4 regions of the Kocuria sp. LHG3120 genome follow, and region 3 is predicted to be linked to each of the others. Evidence: riboswitches for the same ligand, from Rfam matches in the RefSeq annotation. Region 3 holds a riboswitch; each other region holds the start of a gene.

Region 1 (7,042 bases), on a different contig from region 3:
CCGACACCCCGATGGTCGCCGTGGTCCGCGGGCTCGTGGCGGGTCTGGGCCTGGTCTTCTGGGCGTTCGCCACCTGGTTGATCCCGGCCCTGGTGGCGGCCGGGTGGTGGCGCCACCGCGTGCACCGGGTGCCGCTGCGCTACGAGTCCTCGCTGTGGAGTGTGGTCTTCCCGCTGGGGATGTACGCCGTGGCCAGCATCTATCTGGGTCGCGCGGACGACCTGCCGATCGTGGGTCTGGTCGGGGCCGTCTGGCTGTGGGTGGCCCTGAGCGCCTGGGCGATGGTGTTCACTGCCATGCTCGTGCACCTGGTCCGCCGGCTGCTCCTCGGCCGGGAGGATCCGGCTCCGGCCTGGCCGGAGCCGGACGCATCCGTCAGGCCGGACCCAGGGGGCGGACCGGGCGCGGCCCGCTGACCCGGCGGAACCGGCGCCGCCGGCGGCGCCGGCGGCGCCGACGGCGCAGCCGACCGGGCGGAAAGGACCGGTCAGGCGGCGAGCGCGCGCTCGAGGTCCTCCAGCTGGTCCTCGACGTCCTCGATGCCCACCGAGAGCCGCACCAGGTCCACGGGCACGGCCAGCGCGGTGCCCTTCACGGAGGCGTGCGTCATCTCCGAGGGGTAGCAGATCAGGGACTCCACCCCGCCCAGGCTCACCGACAGCGAGTACAGCCGGGTGCCCTCCGCCACCGCCCGGGCCGCGGCCTCCCCGCCGGTCAGCCGGAAGGAGACCATGCCGCCGAACCCGCGCATCTGCGCGGCGGCGAGCGCGTGGCCGGGGTGCCCGGGCAGCCCGGGGTAGAGCACCTGCGCGACCTCGGGGCGCTCCAGGAGCCACTCGGCGATCCGCTGCGCGTTGTCCTGGTGGCGCTCCATCCGCAGGCTCAGGGTCTTGAGCCCGCGGGCGGCCAGGTAGCTGTCCTGGGGGCCCGCCACGGCGCCGGCGGCGAACTGCTGGAAGCCGACCGCCTCGGCGAGCGGGGCCCCGCGCCACTGGGCCGCGCCCACGACCACGGCGCCGCCGAGCACGTCCGAGTGCCCCCCGATGTACTTCGTGGTGGAGTGCACCACGGCGTGCGCGCCGAGCTCGAGGGGGGTCTGCAGGTACGGGGACGCGAAGGTGTTGTCGACGACGAGCAGCGCCCCGGCGTCCCGGGCCAGCTGCGCCCACGCCGCGACGTCGGCGATGCCGAGCAGCGGGTTGGACGGCGTCTCGAGCCACAGCACCTTCGTGGCGCCGGGGCGCACGGCCGCCCGGACGGCGTCGAGGTCCGTGATCTCCACGGGCGTGTGCCCGATGTCCCACGGGGCGAGGCCCCGGGTGATCAGCCGGTTGGTGCCGCCGTAGCCGTCGGCGCCGAGCACGATGTGGTCGCCCGGGCGCAGCACGGCGCGCAGCAGGGCGTCCTCTGCCGCGATCCCCGAGGCGAACGCGAACCCCCGCTCGCCGCGCTCCAGGGCCGCGAGCTGCTTTTCGAAGCCGCTGCGGGTGGGGTTGGAGCCGCGGCTGTACTCGTGCCCGGCGCGCAGCACGTTGATCCCGTCCTGGGCGAACGTGGAGGTCTGGTAGATCGGCGGGATGACCGCCCCGGTCAGCGGGTCGGGCTCCTGGCCGGCGTGGACGGCGGTGGTCGTGAAGCCCCGGTGGCGGGTGCGGGTCTCGGTGGGGGACGTCATGGCGGGGCTCACTTCCGGGTGGTCTGGACGGCGGTGACGACGGTGTCGAGGGCCTGGCCGAGGTCGGCCACGAGGTCCTGGGGGGACTCGAGGCCGATCGAGAGCCGGATCGTGGTCTCGGCGATCCCGCCGGCCCGGCGCTGCTCGGGGGTCAGGCGGCAGTGCGTCATGGCCGCCGGGTGGGCCACGAGGCTGCGGGTGTCCCCGATGTTGGCGACCAGCTTGAACAGCCGGAGCGCGTCGATGAACGGGCCCACGGCGCCGTCCGGGGCGGCGAGGTCGAAGGAGAACACGGAGCCGGTCCCGCGCGGGAAGTCCCGGGCCGCGATCCCGGCGCCGGGGTCCCCGGGCACGCCGGGGTGGTGGACGCGGGCGACGGCGGGGTGCCCGGCCAGGAACTCGGCCACCGCCAGCGCCGAGGCCGTGTGGCGGGCCACGCGCAGGTCGAGGGTCTCGGTGCCCTGCAGGATCTGGCTGGCGTTGAACGGGGAGAGCGTGGTGCCGAGGTCGTGCACGTACTTCGCCCGGACCAGGTGCAGGTAGGGGCTGGCGGCGGCGCACTTGTCGACGAGGCTGAGTCCGCCCCAGCGGGCGCGGGCCTGGGTGAACTGCGGCCACTTGTCCGGCCGGGCGGACCAGTCGAAGGTCCCGCCGTCCACGACCGCCCCGGCGAGCGCGTTGCCGTGCCCGCCCAGGAACTTGGTGGCCGAGTGCACCACGATGTCCGCGCCCTTCTCCAGCGGCCGGTACAGGGCCGGGGACGCGAGGGTGTTGTCGACGACGACAGGCACCCCGGCGGTCCGGGCGACGTCGGCGATCCCGGGCAGGTCCGGGAGGGTGGCCAGCGGGTTGCCGATGGACTCGAGCAGGAACGCGCGGGTGTCGGGGCGCACGGCCGCGGCCCACGCCCCCGGGGCGGTGGGGTCCACGAAGGAGACCTCGATGCCGTAGTCCGCGAAGGAGTCGGTGAGCAGGTCCACCGTGCCCCCGTAGAGCTTCTCGGAGGCCACGAGGTGCTTCCCGGCGCCCTGGCCGAGCAGGGCCAGCAGCGCCACGGCCACGGCGGACTGGCCCGAGCCGGTCGCCACGGCGCCCGCGCCGCCCTCGAGGTCGCTGATCCGCTGCTCGAGCACGGCCACCGTGGGGTTGCCGGTGCGCGTGTAGGTGAAGCCTGCCCGGGTCTGGGCGAACATCTGCCGGGCCGCCTCGTAGTCCGGGAACTCGAAGGCCGCGGTCTGGTAGATCGGCACCGTCAGGGTGCGCTGGACGACCTGGTCGTGGGTGCCGGCGTGGATCTGCCGGGTCGCGAGGTCGTGGTCGGTCACGGGGATGGACATGGCGCTGCTCCTGTGCCTTGCTCTTACCCGCACCGGTCATCCGCGCGGGCCCGGTGGGCACGCCGCGGAAGATGCAGGCCGCTTCCTCATCCGAACCACCCAATGAGCATGGGGTTGGTGCGTGACCAAGTCGGAGCTTGGCGGTCACGTCTCGTGAAGCTGGAACAACACTATGCGCAGAGGTAGTGGGTGTCCCTCCGCGTCGGAAGATGACGACCGTGACGGTTCGTGACGCCGGCCGTGCGCGCCGGGCCCGGCGCGGGGCCGGCGCGTCAGGCCCGGGTGTCGATGTCCTCGAAGATCAGGAACGTCTGGGTGTCCACCACGCCGGGCAGCTGCTGGACGTGCTCGAAGATCACCTGCCGCAGGTGCACGGTGTCCACGGCCCGCACGAGGAGCATGACGTCGAAGTTCCCGCCCACCAGGGCGATGTGGTGCACGGCGGGGATCGCCTGGAGCTGGGCGCACAGCTCCCGCCAGGTGTTCTGCTGGAGCTTGAGCGTCACGTACGCGGAGGCCTGCAGGCCCGCCCGGACCGGGTCGATCACGGTGCTGAAGCGCAGGATCACCCCCTCGTCCCGGAGCCGGTTGATCCGGGCGTAGGCGTGGGCGCGGGAGACGTGCACGGCCGCGGCGATCGCCGTCACGGACTGCCTCGCGTCCCGGGACAGCTCCGCGAGGATCTTCCGGTCGGTCTCGTCCAGCGGCACGGGGGTCGAGGGCACGGCGGGCTCCTTCGGGGCGGGTCGGGCGCGGGGCCCGGAACGTGTCGGACGAATGCGTGTGCTCCACGCCACACTAGAACATTTCGTCCACGCGCGGTGCACTGTCCGTCTCAGACTTCTGCATTTTCCCCGCTCTGTGGATACGAACCATGCCCGGTTCCCATACTGGGGAGACAGAGCCGCACCACCTTCCTGCCCTCCCCGGACCGCGGCCGCACCGGGGACCGACCGAGGGGACACCATGAGCCAGACCGTCGAGACCCCCGAGGACCCGATCCTCCGGGCCTCCCAGAGCTTCGGCATCACACCGGAGCAGTACATGCTCCCGGCCCGCGGCGAGATCCGCATGGTCGACCCGAGCGGGCGGCTGCTCGCCCCCGAGGAGCAGGGCACCGGCCCCGGCCACGAGTACCCGCTGCCGGCCCCGGACGTCCTGCTGGGCGCCTACGAGAAGCTGGTGGTCGGGCGGCGGGTCAACGACCAGAACTCCGCGCTGGTCCGCCAGGGCCGGATGGCCGTCTACCCGTCCAGCCACGGCCAGGAGGCCTGCCAGGTGGCGGCCGCCCTGTGCCTCGAGGAGGGCGACTGGCTGTTCCCCACCTACCGGGACACCGTGGCGGTCATGACCAAGGGCGTGGACCCGATGCAGGTCATGGCGATCTTCCGCGGCGAGTGGCACAGCGGCTACGACCCGCACGAGCACCACGTGGGCATCCAGTCGACCCCGCTCACCACCCAGCTGCTGCACGCGGTGGGCGTGGCCCACGCCGCCAAGCTGCGCGGCGAGGACACCGTGGTCCTGGCGATGTGCGGGGACGGCGCCACCAGCGAGGGCGACTTCCACGAGGCCCTGAACTTCGCGGCCGTGTTCAAGCTGCCGGTCGTGTTCTTCGTGCAGAACAACGGCTACGCGATCTCCGTGCCCCTGTCCCAGCAGTCCGCGGCCCCGAGCCTCGCCCACAAGGCGGTCGGCTACGGCATGGCCGGCGAGCGCGTGGACGGCAACGACCTCGTGGCGCTGCTCGCCACCCTGCGGCGCGCCGTGGACCTGGCCCGCTCCGAGTCCGAGCCCCTCCTCGTGGAGGCGCACACCTACCGCATGCAGGCGCACACCAACGCCGACGACGCCACCCGCTACCGGGACGACGCCGAGGTGCAGGAGTGGATCGCCAAGGACCCGGTGACCCGGATGCGCGCCTACCTCGGCGCCGAGGGCGTGCTCGACGACGCGGCGGAGCAGCGCATCGCCGCCGCCGCCGAGGACGTCGCCACGGCCCTGCGCGACGGCATGAACGCCGACGTGGAGATCGACCCGCTCGAGCTGTTCCGCCACGTCTACACCGAGCAGACCCCGCAGCTCGCCGAGCAGGAGCAGTTCCTGACCGCCGAGCTCGCCCGAGAGGAGACCGGACAGTGAGCACCCTGCATGCCCCCGCCCCGGCCGGCGAGGCCCCGGCGGTCAAGCCCGCCACTTTCGCCCAGGCGCTCAACACCGCCCTGGCCGACGCGCTGGCCGCCGACCCCGCCGTCGTCGTCTTCGGCGAGGACGTCGGCACCCTCGGCGGCGTCTTCCGCATCACCGACGGGCTGACGAAGCGCTTCGGCCGCACCCGGTGCTTCGACACCCCGCTGGCCGAGTCCGGGATCGCCGGCATGGCCGTGGGCATGGCGATGAACCGGATGCGCCCCGTCATCGAGATGCAGTTCGACGCCTTCGCCTACCCTGCCTTCGAGCAGGTCGCCTCGCACATCGCGAAGATGCACAACCGCACCCGCGGCGCCGTGCGCCTGCCGATCGTCATCCGGATCCCCTACGCCGGCGGCATCGGCGGCGTGGAGCACCACTGCGACTCCTCCGAGGCCTACTACGCCCACACCCCCGGGCTGAAGGTGTTCACCCCCGCCACGGTCGAGGACGCCTACCTCATGCTGCGCGAGGCGATCGACTCGGACGACCCCGTCGTGTTCTTCGAGCCCAAGAAGCTCTACTGGTCCAAGGCCCCCGTGGACCTGGCCGAACTGAGGGACCGCTACGAGAACGGGGCGCCCGAGCGCCGGGAGGGCCGCGCCGTCGTCGCCCGCGCCGGCGAGGACGCCACGCTGCTGGCCTACGGGCCGTCCGTGCCGACCGCCGTGGCGGCCGCCGCGGCCGCCGCCGCCGAGGGGCGCTCGCTCGAGGTCGTGGACCTGCGCAGCATCGTCCCGTTCGACGACGAGACGGTCGCCGCGTCGGTGCGGAAGACCGGGCGCGTGGTGGTCGTGGCCGAGGCGCCGGGCTTCGCGTCCGTGGCCGCCGAGATCGTGGCCCGCGTCCAGGAGCGCTGCTTCCACTCCCTGGCCGCGCCCGTGCGCCGCGTGACCGGGTTCGACATCCCGTACCCGGCGCCCAAGCTCGAGGAGCACTACCTGCCGAGCGTCGACCGCATCCTCGACGCCGTGGACGACCTGCAGTGGGAGGACTGACCATGACCGTGAAGACGTTCACCCTGCCGGATCTCGGCGAGGGACTGACCGAGGCCGAGCTCGTGAGCTGGCTCGTCCAGGTGGGCGACACCGTCGCCGTGGACCAGCCGATCGCCGAGGTGGAGACCGCCAAGTCCGCCGTGGAGGTGCCATGCCCCTTCGCCGGGACCGTGCACCAGCTGCACGGCGCCTCGGGGCAGACCCTCGACGTCGGCGCGCCGCTGATCTCCGTCGACACCGCGGACCGGGCCGGGACGCCCGCCCCGCAGGGCGGCGGCCCGAAGGGCGGGCAGTCCTACCGGGAGGAGGAGCGCGCCGGGGCGGACCCCGCGGCGGCCGCCGCGGCCTCTGCGGTCGCCGCGTCCGCCGACGACGACGCCGGGTCGGGCAGCGTGCTCATCGGCTACGGCACGCCCGCCGGCGGCACGGCCGGACGCCGGCGCCGGCCGAAGCGGGCCGGTGCCACCGGCCCGGCCGCCTCCGCCGCCCGGCCGGTCCCCGAGCCCGCCCGCGCGCGGGCCGCGGAGCAGGCCGCGGCCCGGGCGGCGCAGGCCGCGGGTGCCGCCCACGACGCGATGGCCTCGGCCCCGCGCCTGGCGCCCACGGTCGTCTCGCCGATCGTGCGCAAGCTCGCCAAGGACCGCGGGGTCGACATCTCCACCGTGCGCGGCTCGGGCCCCGGCGGGCTCATCCTGCGCCGGGACGTGGTGACCGCGGCGGCCGCCCCCGCCGCCACCGCCGCACCGGCCGCACGGGAGAGCACGGCCCCGACGTCGTCGGCCCCGGCGCCGTCCACCACCGCGGCGCCGTCCGCCGTGGACGCCCGCACGGGGCTCGGGGTC
Region 2 (7,042 bases), 130 kb from region 3:
ACCCGCAGCGTGGTGTCCGCCCGGACGGAGACCACCAGGTGCGTGGCCGTCACGGCGCAGCCGTTGACGCGGACGGTGTCCGAGGCCGGCACGACGTCGCGCAGGGCCACCTCCGCGACCGGGCGGCCGAGGTCGGCCGGGTCCATGAGGGAGATCCGGGAGTTCGGGGCCTCGTGGTCGTGGGTCAGCAGGATCTGTTCCCGCCCGTCCAGCAACAGGGGCTCCGCCTCGTAGAGCACCCGGTCGGTGCGGGGCAGCACCACCCGCAGCGGCGCGTCCGGGTCCGCGACCGGCTGGATGAGCTGCTCCGAGAACTCGGAGCACATGGCCTCCACCACGATCCAGCGCCGGTCCGCGGACAGGCCCGCCCCGAGCCACAGGCCGGGGTCGGCCTCCTCGTGGACGACGACGTCCTCGGCCACCGGGGTGCCCAGCTCGTGCCGGCGCAGCTGGTGGGGGCGCCAGGACTCGTCCACCACCGTGTAGTACACGGCGCGCGCGTCCGGGGTGAGGAAGGACCCGTAGAACGTCCCGGGGATCTCGTCGGCGAGCAGCGCCCCCGTGGTGAGGTCCCGGACCCGCAGGGTGAAGCGCTCGTCGCCGGTGACGTCCTCGGCCCAGGCCAGCAGCTCCCCGTCCTCGGAGACGTCGAAGCTGCCCAGGGAGTAGAACTCGTGCTTCGCGGCCTCCGCGTTGGCGTCGAGGAGCACCTGCTCCCCGGCCATGGGGGTGCCGGGCTCGACGACGGGCGGGGTCCAGTCCGCGATCACGTCACCGGTGGTCACGGCCGGGACCCGGCAGAACACCTGGTGCGCGCCGCCCTCCACGGTGCGGGCGAAGTACCACCAGGCGCCGCGCCGGCTGGGCACGGACAGGTCGGTCTCCTGGGTGCGGTCCTTGATCTCCCCGAAGATCGTCTCCCGCAGACCCGTGAGGTGGGCGGTGGCGGACTCCGCGTACTCGTTCTCCGCGGTGAGGTGGGCCAGCACCTCGGGGGAGTCCTTGTCCCGCATCCACTCGTACGGGTCGGAGAACACGTGGCCGTGAAAGGCGCGCTCGACGGGCTGCTGGCGGATCTGCGGGGGAAGGACAGTCATGGCCCCCATCCTAGGGAAGACACGCGGTGGCCCCTCTGCGGCCTCGGTGACAGCCACCGTTCTGGAGACCTCCACCGGTGGTGCCCGGAGCGAGGGGTGATCTGTCTGACCGGGACCCGGCCGCGTATTCGGGTCGGTGGGTGCCGTTCGGGAGCGGTGCCGGCTTGCGCAGGGGCACCACCTCGTTGGTGCTGCCCAGGGCGACCTGCGCCGGGGTGGGCTCCGCCGGGTTCCATAGTAGCTCCGAGCAGGAGAAGCCGGCCCACAGCATAGTCGTCGCGGTCTCGGTGAGGTGCTCGATGATGCGCACCCCCTGGTGCTACACCCGGGAGAGCGCGTCGTCGTGGTTGAGCCCCAGCTCCGTGTTGCATAGGTTCATCACCTGCTCCGGCACCCCCGGTCGTCCAGGTGCCAGTCCGCGGTGAGGATCGGTTGCAGCACCGCCTCGAGCGCCGCCGCCGGGTGGGTCTCCGTGCGCATCATGTCGTACGTGACCACAGAGGCGGGGAACTGGAGCTCAGCGGCCCAGTCGTACGGGGATTCGACTGCGTACTTCTGCCGGGTGCGTCCGGCGGGGACGCCGGTGGGCTTGAAGCCGCCGGGGTGGCCGAGCTCAGAGTGGGGGGTGCTCATGGCCCCCCCGTAAAGGAATCAGGCCGGGAGCGGGGAGAGGCCGGGGGTGTCGGAGGGTGCTGCGTTTGTAGCGCCCAGAGTGCAACAAATGCAGTGCGAACCTGTCATCAGGTCACGGGCCGGTCACGATGCCGTGATGTTCCTGGGGAGTAGCTGGGCGGGCCTGCCACGGTGGAGCCAGCGTCCCGGGGGAGGGGCGTACCCGTCAGAACACCGCTTTTCAGGGGGATCCACCATGTCCAGAATCATCCGTGGCACTGTCGCCGCCGCCTTCGCCGCTGCCATGCTCGCCGCCCCAGTCGCCGCCCAGGCCGCCCCGTCCAACCCGTGCGACCGCGCGACGGAGAACTGGGGACAGCAGGTGCGGTGCGCGAACCAGACCGAGAACGCCTACCCGGGCAACACCAGTCGCGGGGAGTACGTCAGCGACCAGGCCCAGGACGACGACGGCCCCGGGTACGGCTGGGAGATCCAGAACCTCGACACCAACATCGGCAACCAGCGCAACTAGCCCTGGACACAGAACGGCCCCCGCACCCACCGGGTGCGGGGGCCGTCGCCTGCCTAGCCGAAGATGCTCATGTCACCGATCTTCGGGGTGGGGAACGGCGGCTCCGGCGCCAACTGCGGCAACCCCTCGTAGGCCAGGGCGATCCGGTCCAACGTCTGCCACCCCTCCCGGTTCACCAGGCGCCGGGAGAGGGAGCCGGGCTGGCCGGTGCGGTACAGCATCGTCGGGTTGGGGCACACGTACATCGAGTTCGCCGCCTGGACCTTGGCGAGCATGGCGGTGTCCTCGAAGTAGTTGCCCAGCCGCTCGTCCCAGTCGCCCACCTCCTGTAACGCCTTATTGCGGAACAGGCCGGCAGAGGGGCGGGAGGGGTAGATGGCCACGTAGCTGTCGCGCTTGTGCCACGCCGCCTGCGCCCTCCCCTTCTCCGCCTGCCGGTGGGACAGCCCCGTGACCGGGCGTCCCTCAGAGGACGGGCCGCGCCGCCGAGGCAACAAGGACGGGCCCGGGGGCGCCCGGCGCGGGCTGCGCGGGGCGGCCGGCGGGCCGGTGCCAGAATGGCCGCATGAGCACCCCCGCCCACCTCGCCCCGCGACCGCCCGCCTTCGGCTCCACCCGCGCCGACCTGTGGCTGCAGGTGCTCCTCGTGCTCGGGGTGTCCCTGGGCGCCTCGGCCCTCTGGGCCGCGCTGTCCCTCGCCGAGCACCTGGCGCGCGGACCGCTGTCCGAGGCGCAGGCCACGATGAACCCGCCGCTGAGCCCGCAGCCCCTCATCGACCTGCTGCGCCAGCTCACCGGGATCGCCCTGGACCTGGTGCCGGTGCTGCTCGCGCTCTACCTGCTAGCCGGCTCCGCCGGGGCGCTGGGCACCGTCCGCCGGCGGATCGGCCTCGACGCCCGGATGCCCCTCCCGGACCTGGGCCTCGGCACCGTGCTCTTCCTGCTCATGGGCCTGGGCACGCTGGCGCTCTACGGCGCCGGCCGGGCCCTGGGCGTCACCGCGGAGGTGACCACGTCCGGGCTCGCCCCGCACTGGTGGACGGTGCCCGTGCTGCTGCTCTCGGCCGTGCGCCACGCCCTGGTCGAGGAGGTCGTGGTGGTCGCGTTCCTGACCGACCGGCTGACCCGCATCGGGTGGAGCTGGCCCGTGGTGCTGGTGGTCACGGCCCTGTTCCGCGGCAGCTACCACCTCTACCAGGGGATCGGGCCCTTCCTCGGCAACGTGGTGATGGGCCTCGTCTTCGCGGAGCTCTACCGGCGCACCGGCCGGGTGATGCCCCTCGTCGTCGCGCACTTCCTGCTGGACGCCGTCGGCTTCCTCGGGGCAGCCCGGCTGCTGGGCTGAGCCCCGCCCCGCGGTGCCCGGCCTCAGATGGTGACGGCGCCGTCCGGGGTGCTGAACGAGACGGAGAGCACCCCGGGGGTGCCGTCCGGATAGCGCCAGTCGACCTCGAGGTCCTCGAGCGCGGTCTCGACGGGGGCGCCCAGCCACTCGGCGACCCGTTCCGGGGCACCGGCGATGGTCATCCCCGCGAGCCCGACGTCCGTGATCCGCGCCTGGGACGGGTGCATCTCCGGGGCGGAGTCGAAGTGGATCATGAACGGCAGCTGCGGATCGGCGATCAGGCCCTTGACGCCGATCTGGTGCCACTCCAGGCACCGGCCGTCCGGGAACACCCGGTGGCCGGGCACGGAGCGGCGCCCCAGGCGCTGCTCGAAGGGGGCGAGGTCCTCGACCTCCACGACCCAGCCCAGCCAGCCGCCGCCGGCCGCGGACCGGGCCCGCACGGCCTGCCCGAAGGGGGCCTTCTCCGCCGCCGGGTGCTGGAGGACCTCGACGACCTCCACGTACTGGTGGTTCGTGAGCGGCAGGATCATGTTGCGGGTGCCGAAACGGGGGTGCACCCCGCCCTTGACCGGTTCGATCCCGAGCTGGTCGGCGATGCGCTCGGTGGTGGCCTCCAGGCCCTCCGGGCGGCAGGCGTAGGACACGTGGTCGACTCTCATGGGCACATCGTGGCACCCTGTGAGTTTCGTCTCCAAATCGGTCCGCGACGCGCCGGGCACCGTGCGGGCGGCACCCCGGCCGGGGCGTCACGCCCGACCCCGGCTTGACGCCGTGCGGGCCTGATCCGGAGAATGCTGTCCAGGTCATGAGCGCCAGCGTCCAAGCCCCAGCTAGCTGGCCGGCAACCCTCCACCGCGGTGGGGTGCCCTGGGTGAAGACCAGGCTCCTCGCGTCCGGCGAGCGAGCAAGCGCGGGTCCCCGGCGCCCGGCCGTTCCCGGCCGCACCGCCTCGGCCGGGACGGGACCCCTGAGATCCACAAGGAGTCCCACGGCATGTCCGATCTCCCCGCCTCCAGCACCGACGCCTCCGCCGCCCGCACCGACGCGGCCGAGCGCCCCACCCCCGAGAACCCCGGGGGCTGGGCCTTCGAGACCCGGCAGATCCACGCGGGGCAGAGCCCCGACCCGGTCACCGGCTCGCGCGCCCTGCCGATCCACCAGACCACGTCCTTCGTCTTCCCCGACGCCCAGGCCGCCGCCGACCGCTTCGCGCTCGCCGAGCTCGGCCCGATCTACACGCGGATCGGCAACCCGACCACGGAGGTCGTGGAGAACCGGATCGCCGCCCTGGAGGGCGGCGTGGGCGCCCTCATGCTCAGCGCGGGGCAGTCGGCGACGACGTTCGCCGTGCTCAACGTCGCCGGCGCGGGAGACCACCTCGTGGCCAGCCCCAGCCTGTACGGCGGGACCTACAACCTCTTCAAGTTCACGCTGCCCAAGCTCGGCATCGAGACCACCTTCGTCTCCGACCCCGACGATCCCGAGGCGTGGCGGCGGGCGGTCCGGCCGAACACGAAGGCCTTCTTCGCCGAGACGATCCCGAACCCGCGCAACGACGTCCTCGACATCGAGACGGTCTCCGGGATCGCCCACGACCACGAGGTCCCGCTCATCGTGGACAACACCGTGGCGACCCCCTACCTCGTCCAGCCCCTGCGCTGGGGCGCGGACGTCGTGGTGCACTCGGCCACCAAGTTCCTCGGCGGGCACGGCACGGCCATCGGCGGCGTGATCGTCGACTCCGGGGCCTTCGACTACGGCCGCTACCCGGACCGCTTCCCCGGCTTCAACCAGCCGGACGAGTCCTACGGCGGCCTCGTCTACGCCGAGGCCCTGGGCGCGGAGGGGCCCTTCGGCGTCAACCTGTCCTACATCCTCAAGGCCAGGGTGCAGCTGCTGCGCGACCTCGGCTCGGCGATCTCCCCGTTCAACGCGTTCCTCATCGAGCAGGGCATCGAGACGCTGTCCCTGCGGATGGAGCGGCACGTGGCCAACGCCGGGACGGTGGCCCGCTGGCTCGAGGCCCGCGAGGACGTGCGCTCGGTGTCCTGGGCCGGGCTGGAGTCCTCCCCGTGGCACGAGCGGGCGCAGAAGTACGCGCCCCGGGGCGCCGGGTCGATCCTGGGCTTCGTCCTCGACGGCGGCCGGGAGGCCGGGGCCGCCTTCGTGGACGCCCTGACCCTGCACTCGAACGTCGCCAACATCGGCGACGTGCGCTCCCTCGTGATCCACCCCGCGTCCACCACGCACAGCCAGCTCCTGCCCGAGGAGCAGCTGGCCGCCGGCGTGGAGCCCGGCTTCGTGCGCCTGTCCGTGGGCCTGGAGCACATCGACGACATCCTGGCGGACCTGGAGCAGGGCTTCGCCGCGGCCGCGGCCGCGCAGGGAGGACAGGAGTGACCGTGACGGTCGTGAGGGGCTCCGGCGCCGGGACCGCCGTCCGCGAGGACGGCGTGCCGCGGGTCGCCGGGATCGGCGAGCTCGAGCTCGAGTCGGGCTTCCGGCTGCCCGACGTCCGGATCGCCTACGAGACGTGGGGGACGCTCGCCCCGGACGCCTCCAACGCGGTGCTCGTCGAGCACGCCCTCACCGGGGACACCCACGTGGCGGCCGGCCGGGCCCGCCCCGGCGCCCCCGAGGCCGAGCGGCGCGCCGCCGAGAGCGGCGGCTGGTGGGAGGGCCTGATCGGCCCCGGCGCCGCCATCGACACGGACCGGTGGTTCGTGGTCTGCACCAACATCGTGGGCGGCTGCTACGGGTCCACGGGCCCGGCGACCCCCACGCCGCCGAGCGTGGACCCCGAGGGCCGCCCCTGGGGCTCCCGCTTCCCGCTCATCACCGTCCGGGACTCCGTGCACGCCGAGGCGGCGCTGGCCGACGCCCTCGGCATCGACGCCTGGCGCCTGGTCATCGGCGGCTCCATGGGCGGGGCCCGCGCCTTGGAGTGGGCCGTGACCTACCCGGACCGCGTCCGGGCGTGCGCGGTGGTCGCCGCGTGCGCCCAGTCCAGCGCCGAGCAGCTCGCGTGGGGCCAGGCGCAGAACCTCGCGATCCGCCAGGACCCGCACTTCCGCGGCGGGGACTACTACGACGGCCCGCTGCCCGTCACGGGCCTGGGACTGGCCCGGCGGATCGCCCACATCACCTACCGCTCGGCCGACGAGCTGCACCACCGGTTCGGGCGCTCGCCGCAGGCCGAGGAGCAGGTCATCGACACGCACGCCGGCGGGCGGGGGCGCTACCAGGTGGAGAGCTACCTCGACCACCAGGCGTCCAAGCTGGCGGGCCGCTTCGACGCCAACAGCTACCTCGCCGTCAACGAGACGCTCATGTCCCACGACGTCGCCCGGGGCCGCGGCACGCTCGAGGAGGCGCTGTCCGTGACCTCGTGCGAGTGGCTCGTGGCGGCGGTGGACTCCGACCGGCTCTACCTGCCCCGCGAGTCCGACGTCC
Region 3 (7,042 bases):
CGGCAACATCGCCGAGGACGGGGCGGTCATCAAGACCGCCGGCATCGACGAGGAGCTGTTCCACTTCGTGGGGAGGGCCTTCGTGGTCGAGTCCCAGGACGAGGCCGTCTTCGAGATCCTGTCCAAGAACGTGGAGCCCGGCGACATCGTGGTCATCACCCACGAGGGCCCCAAGGGCGGTCCGGGCATGCAGGAGATGCTCTACCCGACCTCCTACCTCAAGGGCCTCGGCCTCGGCCGGGAGTGCGCGCTCGTCACCGACGGCCGCTTCTCCGGCGGCACCTCCGGCCTCTCGATCGGGCACATCTCCCCGGAGGCCGCCGCCGGCGGCGCCGTGGGCCTCATCGAGACCGGCGACGAGATCGAGATCGACGTCGCCCGGCGCGTGCTGCGCGTGAACGTGGACGACGCGACGCTGGCCGCCCGGCGGCAGGCCAGAGGGCCGGCCCCGTGGTACCCCACGAAGCCGCGCGAGCGCCAGGTCTCCAAGGCCCTGCGCGCCTACGCCTCGATGGTCACCTCCGCGGACAAGGGCGCCGTGCGCGTGATCTGACCCCCTCCGGCCGCGATCCCGGGGCCCGCAGGACACCGAGACGCGGGTCACTTCCACTAGAGTTCCGTCGGGGCGCGCAACCGCTGCGCCCGGTCTTTCACGCGGGCCCCGCAGACCCCACGCCGGGGACCCGCGTCCGTCACAGTTCGGAGCTGCAATGGAACTCATCACCGATCTCGTGGGCACCCTCGGCGGCTGGGTGTGGAACGTGGTCTTCGCCATCCTCATCGGGGTGGGCCTCTACCTGACCGTCCGCACCGGCGTGGTGCAGCTGCGGCTGGTCCCGGAGATGTTCCGGGTGCTCAACGACAAGCCCGGTCTGGCCGAGGACGGCCAGAAGGGCATCTCCGCGTTCCGTGCCTTCACCGTCTCCGCCGCGTCCCGGGTGGGCACCGGCAACATCGCCGGCGTCGCGATCGCCATCAGCCTGGGCGGGCCGGGCGCCGTGTTCTGGATGTGGGTGATCGCCGGCATCGGCGCGGCCAGCGCGTTCACGGAGTCCCTGCTGGGCCAGCTCTACAAGATCAAGGCGCCCACCGGCTACGTGGGCGGGCCCGCCTACTACATGGAGCGCGGCCTCGGCGCCCGCTGGATGGGGCTGCTCTTCGCGGTCGTCATCACCTTTACCTACGGGTTCGTGTTCAACTCCGTGCAGTCCAACTCGATCGTGGACGCGCTCGGCGGCTCCCTGGGCGTGGACATCGCGGCGGCGGAGGCCCTGTGGTTCCGGATCCTGGTCGGCGCCGTGCTCGTGGGGCTGACCGCCGCGATCATCTTCGGCGGCATCCGCCGGATCTCCGCGGTCTCCGAGATCGTCGTCCCGATCATGGCGGTGCTCTACCTCCTGCTGGGCCTGCTCGTGGTCTTCCTGAACCTCGGCGAGGTCCCCGCCGTGCTCGGCCAGATCCTCGAGGGGGCCTTCGGCATCCGCGAGTTCGTCACCGGCGGGCTGATCGGCGTCATCATCCAGGGCATGAAGCGCGGCCTGTTCTCCAACGAGGCCGGCATGGGGTCGGCCCCCAACGCCGGCGCCACCGCGTCCGTGTCCCACCCGGCGAAGCAGGGCTTCCTGCAGGCGCTCGGCGTGTACTTCGACACCTGGCTGATCTGCTCGATCACCGCGTTCATCGTGCTCCTCTCCAACCCCGAGTTCGGCGGCCGGGAGGGCGCGTCCCTGACCCAGTCCGCGCTGGCCCTGCAGCTGGGCAACTGGGCGGTGCACTTCCTGACCGTGGCGATCTTCCTGTTCGCGTTCACCTCCGTGATCGGCAACTACTACTACGGCGAGTCCAACGTCCGCTTCCTCACGGGCTCGCCCGCGGCGATGACCGCCTACCGCGTGCTGGTGCTGGTGTTCGTCTTCGGCGGCGCCGTGCTGGCCCTGGACCTCGTCTGGTCCCTGGCCGACCTGTTCATGGCGGTCATGGCCACCATCAACCTGGTGGCCCTGGTGCTGCTCGCCGGCGTGGCCGTCCGGGTGCTCCGGAACTACGAGGCCCAGCGCAAGCAGGGCCTCGAGCCGATCTTCCACAGCGGCGACGTCCCGGGCCTGTCCGGGCTCGGCGCGTGGGACGGCACCGACGTGGTGACCACCCGCGGCTACTGGGACGAGCTGGCGCAGAAGCCCACGAGGACCCGCTGACGGGCACGGAGCAGCAGGCCGGGGCCGGGACCGCGTGGCGGCCCCGGCCCCGGCCCCTCTACAGTGAGGTCATGGAATCTCGTACGGACATCGACGCCTCGGCCCTGCGGCAGCTGCAGGCCCCCCTCAAGGAACGCTACCGGGAGCACCCCGAGGAGGCCCGCACACCCCTGCACGCCCGCGGCGACTTCCGCGATCCCGGGCTCACGACCACCGTCGACTCGTGGGCCGGGCCGGTGCGGGCCGGCCTGCACGCCGCCACCGGCGGTGACGGCAGCGACGCCTGCTCCGGGGACATGCTCCTCGACGCGCTCGCGGCCTGCGCGGGCGTGACCCTGCGCAGCGTGGCGACGGCCATGGGCGTGCCGATCCGGTCGGCCGAGCTCCGCGCGGAGGGCATGTTCGACGCCCGCGGGACGCTGGGCCTGGACCGGTCCGTGGCCGTGGGGGTCCAGGACGTCGTCCTCACCGTCCGCCTCGACACCGACGCCGACGACGCCACCCTCCAGCGGCTGGCCAAGTCGACCGAGCGGTACTGCGTGGTCAGCCAGAGCCTGAACACGGACGTGGCGTTCGTCGTCGAGCGCGTGTAGCGGCCGCATCCTCGCCGGACGCGGAACGGCTCCGTGCGCCCCAGGGCGCACGGAGCCGTTCCGCGTTCAGGACAGGACCTGGCGCCTCGACGAGATGACCCCGGTGTTGAAGCCGGCCAGGTGGAGCCCGCCGTGGAAGCGGGCGTGCTCGATCTTCAGGCAGCGGTCCATGACCACGGAGAGCCCGCCCTCCTCGGCGATCCGGGCGGCCTCCTCGTGCCAGGACCCCAGCTGCAGCCACAGGGTCCTCGCCCCGACGGCCACGGCCTCGTGGGCCACGCCGGGGAGGTCGTCGTGGCGCCGGAACGCGTCGACGACGTCGGGCGTCTCCGGCAGGTCCGTGAGGGACGGGTAGACGGGCCGGCCCATGATCTCCCGCAGCGCCGGGTTGACGAAGTACACCCGGTACGGCGAGGAGGACAGCAGGTAGGTCGAGACGAAGTAGGAGGCGCGGGACGGCTTGTCGGACGCGCCCACGACGGCGATCGACTCGGTGCCGTGCAGGATGCTCAGCCGCTCGGGCGCGCTCGGCCCAGTCCACGTGCGGGTCTCGGCGGTCATCGGAGCGCTCCTTCGGTCGTGACGTCGGCGTCGGCAGCGGCGGCGTCGGCGGTGTCGTCGGCGGTGGCGCCGGCCGCGCGGCCGGGGGTCTCCCGGGGCAGGCCGGTGGCCGCCGTGAGGGCCTGGTCGAGGTCCCAGAGGATGTCCTCGACGTCCTCGAGGCCCACCGACAGGCGGATGAGGTCCTCCCGCACCCCCGCGCCGACCAGCTGCTCGGCGCTCAGCTGCTGGTGCGTGGTGGAGGCGGGGTGCAGGACGAGGGTGCGGGCGTCGCCGATGTTGGCGAGGTGGCTGGCCAGCTGCAGGTTCTCGATGAAGCGCGCGCCGACCTCCCGCCCTCCGAGCCGGTCCGTGGGGGAGACCCCGAACGCGAACACGGAGCCCGGGCCGAGGGGCAGGTACCGCCGGGCCCGCTCGTGGTGGGGGTGGCTCGGCAGCCCGGCCCAGTTGACGTAGGAGACCCGGGGGTCCTCCTCCAGCCACCGCGCGACGGCCCGCGCGTTGGCCAGGTGCGCGTCCATGCGCTGCGGCAGCGTCTCCACGCCCTGGAGCAGGTTCCAGGCGGACTGGGGCGCCAGGGCGGGGCCGATGTCCCGCAGCTGCTCGGTGCGCAGCCGGGTCAGGAATCCGTACTCCCCGAAGTTCCCCCACCAGGTGACGTCGTTGTACGTGGGCACCGGCTCCGTCATGGACGGGAAGTTGCCGTTCGCCCAGTCGAAGCGGCCGGACTCGACGACGACGCCGCCCAGCGTGGTGCCGTGCCCGCCCAGGAACTTGGTGGCCGAGTGGATGACGATGTCCGCCCCGTGCTCGATCGGGCGGACCAGGTACGGCGGGGTCATGGTCGAGTCGACGACCAGCGGCACGCCGGCCTCGTGCGCGACCGCCGCCAGGCCCTCCAGGTCCGCGACGTCGCCGGAGGGGTTGGCCACGACCTCCGTGTAGACGGCCTTGGTGCCCGGGTGCACCGCCGCCCGGTAGTCGGCGGGGTCGGTGCCGGGGACGAACGTGGTCTCGATCCCGAAGCGGCGCAGGGTGACGTCCAGCTGGGTGACCGTGCCCCCGTAGAGCTGGGCGGAGGCCACGATGTGGTCCCCGGCCTGGGCGAGCGCGGCGAACACGAGGAACTCGGCGGACATGCCGGAGGCGGTGGCCACGGCGCCGATGCCGCCCTCGAGGGACGCAATGCGCTCCTCGAACGCCGCGACGGTCGGGTTGCCGATGCGGGAGTAGATGTTGCCGTACTTCTGCAGGGCGAACAGGTTGGCGGCGTCGTCGGCGTCCTTGAAGACGAACGAGGTGGTCTGGTAGATCGGGACCGCACGGGCGCCGTGCTCGGCGTCGGGGGTGCCCCCGGCGTGCAGGGCGCGGGTGCGGAACCCGAACTGGTGGTCGGCCATGGGGAAGCTCCTCGTGCGAGTGGTGCCGCTGGACGGTCCCGGACGTCAGGAGGGTCCCGGCGGGGGTGCCGGGGGTGCGGTGCCCCATCGGTCCTGGCGGTAGCACCGTGCGGTCTGCGACGTCGACCACGGTTGCTGCGGCGTCATCGGTCCAGGTCCCTCGGCCGCTCGGGATGGCTGCCTCCCATTGTGCTGCCCGGGGCCGCCCCGCGCCAACCGCGGGCCCGGGCCGGCCCGCCCGCACACCGGGCGGGCCGGCCGGAGCGCTATGATCTGCGCCATGCGCGGAAGGCGCCCGCCTCCCCCGCGCCCACGACGCTGCGGAGGACCAGGTGACGAGGACACGGCACTACACCATCGACGTGATCGCCGGCGACGGCATCGGCCAGGAGGTCATGCCGTCCGCGCTGCGCTGCGTCGACGCGCTGGCGCAGGCGCACGGCTTCACCGTCGACTGGCGCGAACGGGGGTGGGGCTCCGACCACTACCGGGCCCACTCCCGGATGATGCCCGTCGACGGCATCGAACAGCTCGCCTCCGGCGACGGCGTCCTGCTCGGGGCGGTGGGCGCCCCGGACATCCCCGACGACGTCACCCTGTGGGGCCTGCTGATCCCCATCCGCCGCGAGTTCCACCAGTACGTCAACCTCCGGCCGATCCGGATCCTCCCGGGCGTGACCTCGCCCCTGCGCGGGCTCGACGAGCTGGACCTCGTCGTCGTCCGCGAGAACATCGAGGGCGAGTACTCCGAGGTCGGCGGCCGGCTCTACCGCGGCCGGCCCGAGGAGATGGCCGTCCAGGAGTCCGTGTTCACCCGCGCCGGCGTCACTCGGATCGCCCGCTACGCCGCCGAGCTGGCCCAGCGCCGCACGGGCCGGCTGGTCTCGGCCACGAAGTCCAACGGCATCATCCACACCATGCCGTTCTGGGACGAGGTCGTGGAGGCCACGGTCGCCGAGTACCCGGGCGTGACGGTCGAGAAGGTCCTCATCGACGCGCTGGCCGCCCGGATGGTCCTCAAGCCGCGGAGCGTCGACGTGATCGTCGCCTCCAACCTCTTCGGCGACATCCTCTCCGACCTCGCCGCCGGGGCTGCCGGCTCGATCGGTGTCGCCCCCAGCGCCAACCTGAACCCGGAGAAGACCCACCCGTCCATGTTCGAGCCGGTGCACGGCTCCGCCCCCGACATCGCCGGACAGGGCGTCGCCAACCCCGTGGGCACGATGTGGGCGGCCGCCATGATGCTGGACCACCTCGGGGAGACCGGGGCGGCCCGGCACCTGGAGTCCGCCTTCGAGCAGACCATGGCCGGCGGCACCCTGACCGGGGACCTCGGCGGGACGGCGAGCACGGAGCAGTTCACGCAGGCCGTGCTGGCCCGGTGCACCGACGCCCCCTGACGCAGGAGGTGGCACGACCAGGGGGCCCGTGGACACCCATGGGCCCCCCTGCGCCGGGACGAGGACGGGCTAGATCACCAGGCCCAGGGCGAAGGGCCCGATGAGCACGGTGAAGATCGTGATCAGGATGACGCCCACGATGTTGAGGACGATGCCGCCGCGCACCATCTCGGCGATCTTGACCTGGCCGGTGGCGAAGACGATGGCGTTGGGCGGGGTGCCCACGGGGAGCATGAACGCGCACGTGGCCGCCAGCGCCGCCGGGATGAGCAGCGTCATGGGGTCCACCCCGATGCCGACGGCGACGCCGCCCAGGATCGGGATGAAGGTGGCCGCCGTGGCGGTGTTGGACGTGATCTCGGTCAGGAGCAGGACGATCGTGACCACCGCCGCGAGCAGCAGGACGATCGGCAGCGCGCCGAGCCCGGAGACCTGCGCGCCGAACCAGGCGTCCAGGCCCGTGCCGGCCACGGCCGCGGCCAGCGACAGGCCGCCGCCGAAGAGCAGGAGCACGCCCCACGGGAGGCCCTCCTCGGCGTCCTTCCACTCCAGGGTCATGTTGCCCTGCTTGTCCCCGGGGAGCAGGAAGAGCAGCACGCCGGCGCCGATGGCGACCACCGTGTCGTCGAAGAGGTCCAGCCAGGGCAGCTGCTCGCCGATGGTGCCGATGCCGGACAGCAGCCCCGGGACGATCCAGAAGAACGCGGCGATGACGAACACGACGAGGACGGTCCTCTCGCCCTTGCTCATGGGCCCCAGGGCGGCGATCTCCTCGTTGATCAGCTCCTTGCCGCCGGGCACCTCCGCCAGGTCGAAGCGGAAGATGACGCGGGTGATGAGCAGCCAGGCGAGGCCGATGAAGACCACCACGATCGGCACGCCGAGCATCATCC
Region 4 (7,042 bases), on a different contig from region 3:
TCGGGCGGCCCCGATCGGGGCCGTGGAGCCATCCTCGTCCCACGGAGTCACGATGACCACTGCACCCTCGGATCACGCCGCTGACGTCCTCGTGATCGGCGGCGGCAATGCCGGGATCTCCCTGGCCGCACGACTGCGCCGCAAGGGCATCACGGACATCGTGATCGCAGAGCCGAAGTCCACGCACCACTACCGGCCGCTGCTCTCCTACGTGGGCGCCGGACTGAAGACCGTGCCCCAGATGTCCCGCGCCCAGCACCGCGTCATGCCTCGCGGCGTGCGATGGATCCAGGACCGTGTCCAGGCACTGGATCCGGCGGCACGGACGGCCACGCTGTCCTCCGGCGAGCACATCGGCTACCGGGACGTCGTGATCTGCGCGGGCTCCACCCCGGACTGGGACCGTGTCCCCGGCAGTGCCGAGGCGATGGCCGGCCCGCACGCCTCGACCAACTACACCGTGGAGCTGGCCCCCAGGACCTGGGAGCCGATCCGCGGGCTGCGCCGCGGCCGGGCGCTGTTCACGATCCCGGACGGCCCGGCGCCCACGCCGCAGATCGGGCAGAAGATCCTCTACCTGGCCTGCGACTACTGGCAGCGCCAGGGTGTTCTGCAGGACATCGAGGTGACCCTGCTGACGCCCACCGCCACCGTGTTCGGCCAGCCGGACGTGGACCGGGTGCTGATGCCCTGGGTCCGGCGCTACGGCATCACGGTCCTGACGAGCGCCCACGTGCAGTCGATCGAGGCCGGCTCCCGCCGACTGCGGGCCACGGTCGACGGGACGCCGCGGGATCTGTCCTACGACCTGCTGCACCACAGCCCCGCCCACCGGGCCCCGGCCTGGATCGCCGACGCGGGACTGGGCGTCGCGCCGGGCCCGGGCGCCGCTTGGGCCGGCTACGCGGACGTGGATGCGCAGACCCTGCGCCACCGCCGTGTGCCCACCGTGTGGGCCTGCGGGGACGCTGCCGCGCTGGGGACCGCCTCGTCCGGCGGGGCACTGCGCCACCAGACGAAGATCCTCACCGAGAACCTCCTGGCCGCCCGTGACGGCCGGGATCCCACGGCCTCCTACGACGGGTACACCGTGACCCCCGTGACGGTGCAGCGGGGCCGGGCCGTGTTAGCCGAGTTCGACCGGGACAACGAACTGGCGCCCAGCATCCCCGGCGTGCCGCTGCTGGCCCCGAAACGCGCCTCCTGGTTCTTCGACCTCGAGGTCCTCCCCCGGCACTACTGGAACGTGATCCTCCGGGGCTTCTAGTGGACCATGTGTGCACACATCCGTGGCGCCTCGTTCCCCGCTCCGATGGCACCTGATGGCCCGCGCCTCCAGTCGTCGCAGCATGAGCCGGGAGAAATGAGGGTCGGACGTCGGGAGGCGCCCCGAGGAACAAGATTCATGCATCTGCACAGGATTGTGCACCGCGATATTACCGTCTGGTACTTTTCGGGTAGCACCGGCCCCCACGCCGGTGCAGTGACCCCCATGATCCGTTCCCCGGCGGTCGGGGGTCGCCTTCTGCGCCTCGGCGCGGCGAAGCGCCCCTGCCCTCTCCCGGGCAGGGGCGCTTCGTGCCGGGGACTCGGGACGGCGGCCGACCACCGGATCCGTCGAGCGGGGTGCCCCGACGGCCCGGCGGTCACCGGCGGTAGGAGGCCCCGCGGTGGTCGTCGGCCAGCCTCGGCCCGGCGCCGGCCAGCGCCTCGCGCAGCGTTCTGCCGGCGGGGAGGGCCCCGGGCTCCGGCAGCAGGCCGCGGCGCCGCAGCTCCGGCGAAACCATCGTGGTGAACCGCTCCAGGTCCGCCGGCCGCACGGCCGCCGAGATGTTGAAGCCGTCCACGCCGGCCTCCTCGCGCCAGCGCTCGAGCTCGTCCGCCACGGTGCCGGGCGCCCCGGCGATGACGGGCCCGCGGCCGCCGATGGCCACGAACTCGGCCAGGTCCCGCACCGTCCAGGTCCGGTCCGGGGACAGCGACGTGAACGCCGCGAGCGCGGACTGGTTGGCGTCGGTGGCCACGTACTCGAGCGGCGCGTCGGGGTCCGCCCCGGCCAGATCGACGCCGGTCCAGCCGCCGAACAGGGACAGCGCTCCCTCGATGTCCACGTGCCGGCGGTATCCGTCGAGCCTGGCGTGGGCCTCGTCGTCGGTCTCGGCGACCACCACGGTGGCCATGGCGAAGGTCTTCACGGCGTCCTCGGCCCGTCCCTGCGCGGCCAGTTCGGCCCGGACGCCGTCGGTCCACCGGCGCACGAGCTGCGGGGTGTTGCCGATGAAGAAGATGGCCTCGGCGTGGTCCACGGCGAACTGCTGTCCGCGCTTCGAGGCGCCGGCCTGGAACAGGAACGGGGTGCCCTGGGGTCCGGGGTGGGTCAGCGCCTGGCCGGGCACGGAGAACCAGGTGCCCTCGTGGCCGATGGGGTGCACGAGCTCCGGGTCCACGAAGACCCCGGTGCCGGCGTCCGCCTTCACCGCCCCCGGCTCGAAGGAGCCCTCGAGGAGCTTGTACATGACCTCCATGTACTCGTCGGCGCGGTCGTAGCGCTCGTCGTGCGGGATCTGCCGGTCCATGCCCAGGTTGCGGGCGGCGGAGTCCTGGTAGGAGGTCACCACGTTCCACGCCACCCGCCCGCGGGTGAAGTGGTCGAGGGTCGCGAAGGTGCGGGCCAGCAGGTAGGGGGCCTCGTAGGTCACCGAGGCGGTCACCCCGAAGCCGAGCCGCTCGGTGGCCGCGGCCATCGCCGGCACCGCGACGAGCGGGTCGAGCACCGGGTACTGCACTCCCCCGCGGGCCGTGGCCTCTGCCCCGCCGCCGTACACGTCGTAGACGCCGGGGACGTCCGCCAGGAACAGCGCGGTGAAGCCGCCCTCCTCGAGGGTGCGGGCCAGCGACGTCCAGTACTCGAGCGTGTCGAAGCCGGCGACCCCGGCCTCCGGGTGGCGCCACAGTCCCGGTGACTGGTGCACGGGCACCATCATGTCGAAGGCGTTCAGCAGCAGGGGGCGGCTCATACGGTGGTCCTCTCGGGGGTGGTCCGGGTGGCGCTCGCGGCGGCGGGGGTCGCGAGGGCCGGGGCGGCCGCGGTCCGGCCGGCGTGCAGATCGGTGAGTTCGGTGCCGCGCTGGTCCCGGGCGGGATCCTTCGCGGCCAGGGCGGCGACGACGGAGAGCACGGCCAGCACGGAGAGGTAGCCGGCGATCAGCCACGGGGTGTCCCCGCCGGCGGCGAAGAGCAGGGCGGCGATCATCGGCATCAGCCCGCCGCCCAGGACGGTGCCGACCTGGTAGCCGAAGCTCACGCCCGAGTACCGCACGTGCACGGGGAACTGTTCGGCGAACCAGGCCGCCTGCGGTCCGTAGATCGCGTCGTGGACGAGGTTGATGCCGAGGATCACCACGAGCGGCAGCAGGGCGAGCGGGCCGACCTCGAGGAAGGCGAACAGCACCCAGCCGAAGACGCCGATCGCCGCGTAGGCGGTCACCGAGACGACCTTGCGGCCCACCCGGTCGGAGAGCCAGGCCCAGAACGGGGTGGAGAACAGGCCGATGGCCGAGGCGATCATCACCGCGGTCACGCCCGCGGCGCTGTCCCCGCGCACGTCCCGCAGGTAGGTCAGCATGTAGACCGTCACCAGGTAGTAGACGGCGTTCTGGGCCAGGCGCAGGCCGATCGTCACCAGCACCGGGCGGCGGTGGTGGACCAGCAGCTCCCGCAGGGGGGCCTTGGCCACGTTCCCCGAGGCCCGGTGCTCCAGGAACTCCGGGGCGTCGGCCACGCCGAGGCGGATCCACAGGCCCACCGCCACGAGCAGGGCCGAGAGCAGGAAGGGGATGCGCCAGCCGTAGGCGGCGAACTGCTCCTCGCTCATGACGTTCTGCACGATGAAGAACGCGCCGGTGGCCAGCAGCATGCCGGCGGAGGAGCCGATCTGGGTGAAGGACCCGAAGAACCCGCGGTGCCGGGCCGGTGAGTGCTCCACGCTCAGCAGCGCGGAGCCGCCCCACTCGGCACCCGCGGACAGGCCCTGGAGGATGCGCAGGACCACGAGCCCGACGACGGCCCACCAGCCGATCACCTCGTAGGTGGGCAGCAGGCCGATCAGGGTGGAGGCCACGCCCATGAGCAGCAGGGAGGCCACCAGCAGGGCCTTGCGGCCGATCCGGTCCCCCAGGTGCCCGGCGATGATCCCGCCCAGGGGCCGGGCGATCACCCCGACCGCGAGCGTGGCGAAGGACGCCACGATACCGCCGAGCTCGGTGGCCATGGGGAAGAACTGGACGTTGAAGACGAGTGCGGCGGCGGTGCCGTAGAGGTAGAAGTCGTACCACTCGATGGTGGTCCCGGCGAAGGCCGAGGCCAGGACGCGCTTCTTGCCGTGGACGATGCTGCTGCGGCCCGGGGCGGCCGTGGTCGTGGTGCTCATGCGTCAGGCTCCTGGGGTTCGGTCGGCGTCGGTCGTGGCATCGGTCGTGGCATCGGTCGCGGCGTCGGTCGTGGCGTCGGTCGTGGCGCCGGTCCTCGCGTCGCCGATGGCGTTCAGGCCCTCCGGCAGGGTGCCGTTGATGAGGTAGTCGCCGAGGGCTCGGGCGCGGAAGGCGATCGGGTTGTGGGTGGCCACGGTCTGGGCGTTGCGCCAGTGCCGGTCCAGGCCCTTGGCCGTGGACGTGGCGGAGGCGCCCACGGTGAGGAACAGGTCCTGGGCCGCGCCGAGCGCCAGCTCCGGCACGGTGACCTGGGCGTGCTCCACGGCGATCTCGGACTCGTGCAGCGCCGCCGGGAGGGCCCCGGTGAAGTCCGGCCGGTCGGCGCCGGCCGCTGCGGCGGCGGCGATCCCGGCGTCCAGGGCGCGGGCGGCGTGCAGGACGGTGGCCTCGGCGGCGAAGGCCTTGGCGGAGATCCGCCCGGTGGCCTCCTGGATCAGCGGGTCGTCGCGGAACGGCAGGCCGAGCCCGGTGTTGAAGGTCCGCCGGCGTCCGGCGATGGTCTCCACCGCGTCCCGCCGGGCCGCCCGGGCGATGCCGGCCAGCACGGCCAGCAGCACGAGCTGGAAGAAGGCGGCCTCGTGGACGGCCTCCGCGCTGCCGGCGGTGCGGTCCAGCACGGCGTCCTCCGGGACGCGCACCCGCTCGAAGACCGCGGTGCCGGTGCCGGTGAGCTTCTGCCCGAAGCCGTCCCAGTCGTCCTCGAGCGTCACGCCCTCGGCGTCCGTGGCGACGACGGCGAAGCGCCGCCCGTCGCGGCCGTCCAGGGCGGCCGAGACGCGGGTGTAGTCGCAGAAGACGGAGCCGGTGGCGTAGAACTTCCGGCCGGTGAGCTCCCAGCCCTCGGCGGTCCGGCTCAGCACGGTGTTCAGGGTGCCCAGCGCGTTGCCGCCCTTCTCCGTGGAGGCGTTGCCGACGGTGGCTCCGGCCAGCACCCGCGGGTACCAGACCTCCTGGAGCTCCCGGGGCAGGAAGCGCAGGGACTCCACGAAGCCGTGGTGGGAGCGGTAGAGGTGGGCGATGTTGGAGTCGGCCTCGGCCAGGTCGACCAGCAGCCGGGTGAAGTCCTCGAGGCTGACCCCGGGGCCGCCGTGGGCCGCCGGGACGCGCAGGGCACCGAACCCGGCCCGGTCCAGCCGGCCGACCTCCGCGTAGGGCAGCGCGCGCCGGAGGTCCCGGTCCAGGGCGCCGGCGGCGATCTCCGCGAACAGCGGCCGGAAGTGCTCCCGCAGCCCGGCGTAGTCCCCGGGCAGGCCGGCGGCGAGGTCCGTGCCGGCGCGGGGATGGGCGGTGGTCTCCTCGACCGTGCTCGGGGTCATGCGGGGGTCCTCTCGGTCGCACCGAGGATTGCCGGTCGGCCGGTCGCGCCGGGGGCGGGCCCGGTGGCGGCAGCGCCGGAGGCTGACGTCACGGACCGACTGCAGATCCGGGATCTCCATCGGTTCTGGCATTAGCACCCTGACCCCGGTGGAGGGCGGGTTGCTGCGGCGTCGTCGAGCCAGATCTCTCAGCCGCTCTGAATGGGGCGCTTGCCATGGCATCAGACCGCCCGGTCCGGGACCAACCGGATGACGGGCGCACGTCATGGAATGTCACGACGGCGTCACAGAAGGTCACGTCCTCCGCGGTGGTGTAGCGGTGTGCCGCAGGAGACCGGATCAGTAGACCGGCTGGTCCGGGTCCACCTGTGCCGCCCAGGCGAGCACCCCGCCCTCGAGGTGGCGGACCCGCTCCTCCCGCCCGGCGTAGAAGGAGCGCAGCGCGGCGAGCGCGGTCGCGGAGCGGGCCCCGGCCTTGCAGTGCAGCACGAGGTCCGTGCCACGGGCCTCCGGGGGCAGGGCGTCCGCGCCGCGGTCGAGGATCTCCTGCAGCGGGACGGGCACGGCGCCGTCGATGGCCACGAGCTCCCGCTCCCAGTCCTCGCGCACGTCCACCAGGGCGAAGGACGCCTCCCCGCGCTCCCGGCGCTCGAGCAGCCGGGCCAGCTCGGCCGACCCGACGGTCTCGGAGGCGTCCGCGCCGGGCAGCGCGCAGACCGCGGCGGGCTGGGCCACCGCGGTGACCGGGGCGGCGTCGGGATCCGGGGTGAGCCGCATCTCGCGCCAGGTCATCGCGAGCGCGTCGTGCAGCAGCACCCGCCCGAGCAGGGGCTCCCCGGTGCCGGTGACGAGCTTGACGGCCTCGGTGACCATGACCGCGCCGACGGTGGCGGGGAGCATGCCGAAGACCCCGCCCTCGGCGCAGCTGGGCACCTCGCCGTCCGGCGGGGCCTCGGGGTAGAGGTCCCGGTAGGTGGGCCCGTGCCCGGCCCAGAAGACGCTGACCTGCCCCTCGAAGCGCAGGATGGAGCCCCACACGCAAGGCGTGCCGGTCAGGGCGGCGGCGTCGCTGACCACGTAGCGGGTCGCGAAGTTGTCCGCGCCGTCCAGGACCAGGTCGTACCCGCCGAGGATGTCCACGGCGTTGTCCGCGTCCAGCCGGACGGGGTGGGTGCGGACCTCCACCAGCGGGTTGAGCGCGGTGACGGCCTCGGCGGCGGAGACGGACTTGGGACG

The links. A riboswitch is a leader RNA that binds a small molecule or an ion and turns the genes downstream of it on or off. The one in region 3 is predicted to bind S-adenosylmethionine.
Region 1: it holds a riboswitch for S-adenosylmethionine, as region 3 does, so the genes downstream of both, ACP7CD_RS14000 (O-acetylhomoserine aminocarboxypropyltransferase/cysteine synthase family protein) here and ACP7CD_RS08200 (O-acetylhomoserine aminocarboxypropyltransferase/cysteine synthase family protein) in region 3, are expected to answer to the same signal.
Region 2: it holds a riboswitch for S-adenosylmethionine, as region 3 does, so the genes downstream of both, ACP7CD_RS08720 (bifunctional o-acetylhomoserine/o-acetylserine sulfhydrylase) here and ACP7CD_RS08200 (O-acetylhomoserine aminocarboxypropyltransferase/cysteine synthase family protein) in region 3, are expected to answer to the same signal.
Region 4: it holds a riboswitch for S-adenosylmethionine, as region 3 does, so the genes downstream of both, ACP7CD_RS12380 (acyl-CoA dehydrogenase family protein) here and ACP7CD_RS08200 (O-acetylhomoserine aminocarboxypropyltransferase/cysteine synthase family protein) in region 3, are expected to answer to the same signal.

What each region holds. Positions count from the first base shown of each region.
Region 1 covers NZ_JAFCWG010000007.1:25,317-32,358, forward strand. The annotation lists gene ACP7CD_RS13990 (tellurite resistance/C4-dicarboxylate transporter family protein) at 1-416, shown strand, start outside; gene ACP7CD_RS13995 (cystathionine gamma-synthase) at 488-1,675, opposite strand; gene ACP7CD_RS14000 (O-acetylhomoserine aminocarboxypropyltransferase/cysteine synthase family protein) at 1,684-3,012, opposite strand; SAM riboswitch class IV at 3,050-3,171, opposite strand; gene ACP7CD_RS14005 (Lrp/AsnC family transcriptional regulator) at 3,285-3,737, opposite strand; gene ACP7CD_RS14010 (thiamine pyrophosphate-dependent enzyme) at 3,979-5,154, shown strand; gene ACP7CD_RS14015 (alpha-ketoacid dehydrogenase subunit beta) at 5,151-6,200, shown strand; gene ACP7CD_RS14020 (dihydrolipoamide acetyltransferase family protein) at 6,203-7,042, shown strand, end outside.
Region 2 covers NZ_JAFCWG010000003.1:401,325-408,366, forward strand. The annotation lists gene ACP7CD_RS08690 (S9 family peptidase) at 1-1,097, opposite strand, end outside; gene ACP7CD_RS08695 (hypothetical protein) at 1,476-1,730, opposite strand; gene ACP7CD_RS08700 (hypothetical protein) at 1,966-2,241, shown strand; gene ACP7CD_RS08705 (glycosyltransferase family 2 protein) at 2,295-2,624, opposite strand; gene ACP7CD_RS08710 (CPBP family intramembrane glutamic endopeptidase) at 2,807-3,586, shown strand; gene ACP7CD_RS08715 (VOC family protein) at 3,610-4,248, opposite strand; SAM riboswitch class IV at 4,391-4,506, shown strand; gene ACP7CD_RS08720 (bifunctional o-acetylhomoserine/o-acetylserine sulfhydrylase) at 4,583-5,989, shown strand; gene metX (homoserine O-acetyltransferase MetX) at 5,986-7,042, shown strand, end outside.
Region 3 covers NZ_JAFCWG010000003.1:267,813-274,854, reverse strand. The annotation lists gene ilvD (dihydroxy-acid dehydratase) at 1-553, shown strand, start outside; gene ACP7CD_RS08215 (alanine/glycine:cation symporter family protein) at 711-2,195, shown strand; gene ACP7CD_RS08210 (OsmC family protein) at 2,267-2,788, shown strand; gene ACP7CD_RS08205 (CoA-binding protein) at 2,855-3,349, opposite strand; gene ACP7CD_RS08200 (O-acetylhomoserine aminocarboxypropyltransferase/cysteine synthase family protein) at 3,346-4,749, opposite strand; SAM riboswitch class I at 4,831-4,929, opposite strand; gene ACP7CD_RS08195 (tartrate dehydrogenase) at 5,082-6,149, shown strand; gene ACP7CD_RS08190 (SLC13 family permease) at 6,219-7,042, opposite strand, start outside.
Region 4 covers NZ_JAFCWG010000005.1:326,816-333,857, reverse strand. The annotation lists gene ACP7CD_RS12395 (NAD(P)/FAD-dependent oxidoreductase) at 53-1,267, shown strand; gene ACP7CD_RS12390 (LLM class flavin-dependent oxidoreductase) at 1,647-3,017, opposite strand; gene ACP7CD_RS12385 (MFS transporter) at 3,014-4,429, opposite strand; gene ACP7CD_RS12380 (acyl-CoA dehydrogenase family protein) at 4,433-5,806, opposite strand; SAM riboswitch class I at 5,920-6,014, opposite strand; gene moeB (molybdopterin-synthase adenylyltransferase MoeB) at 6,146-7,042, opposite strand, start outside.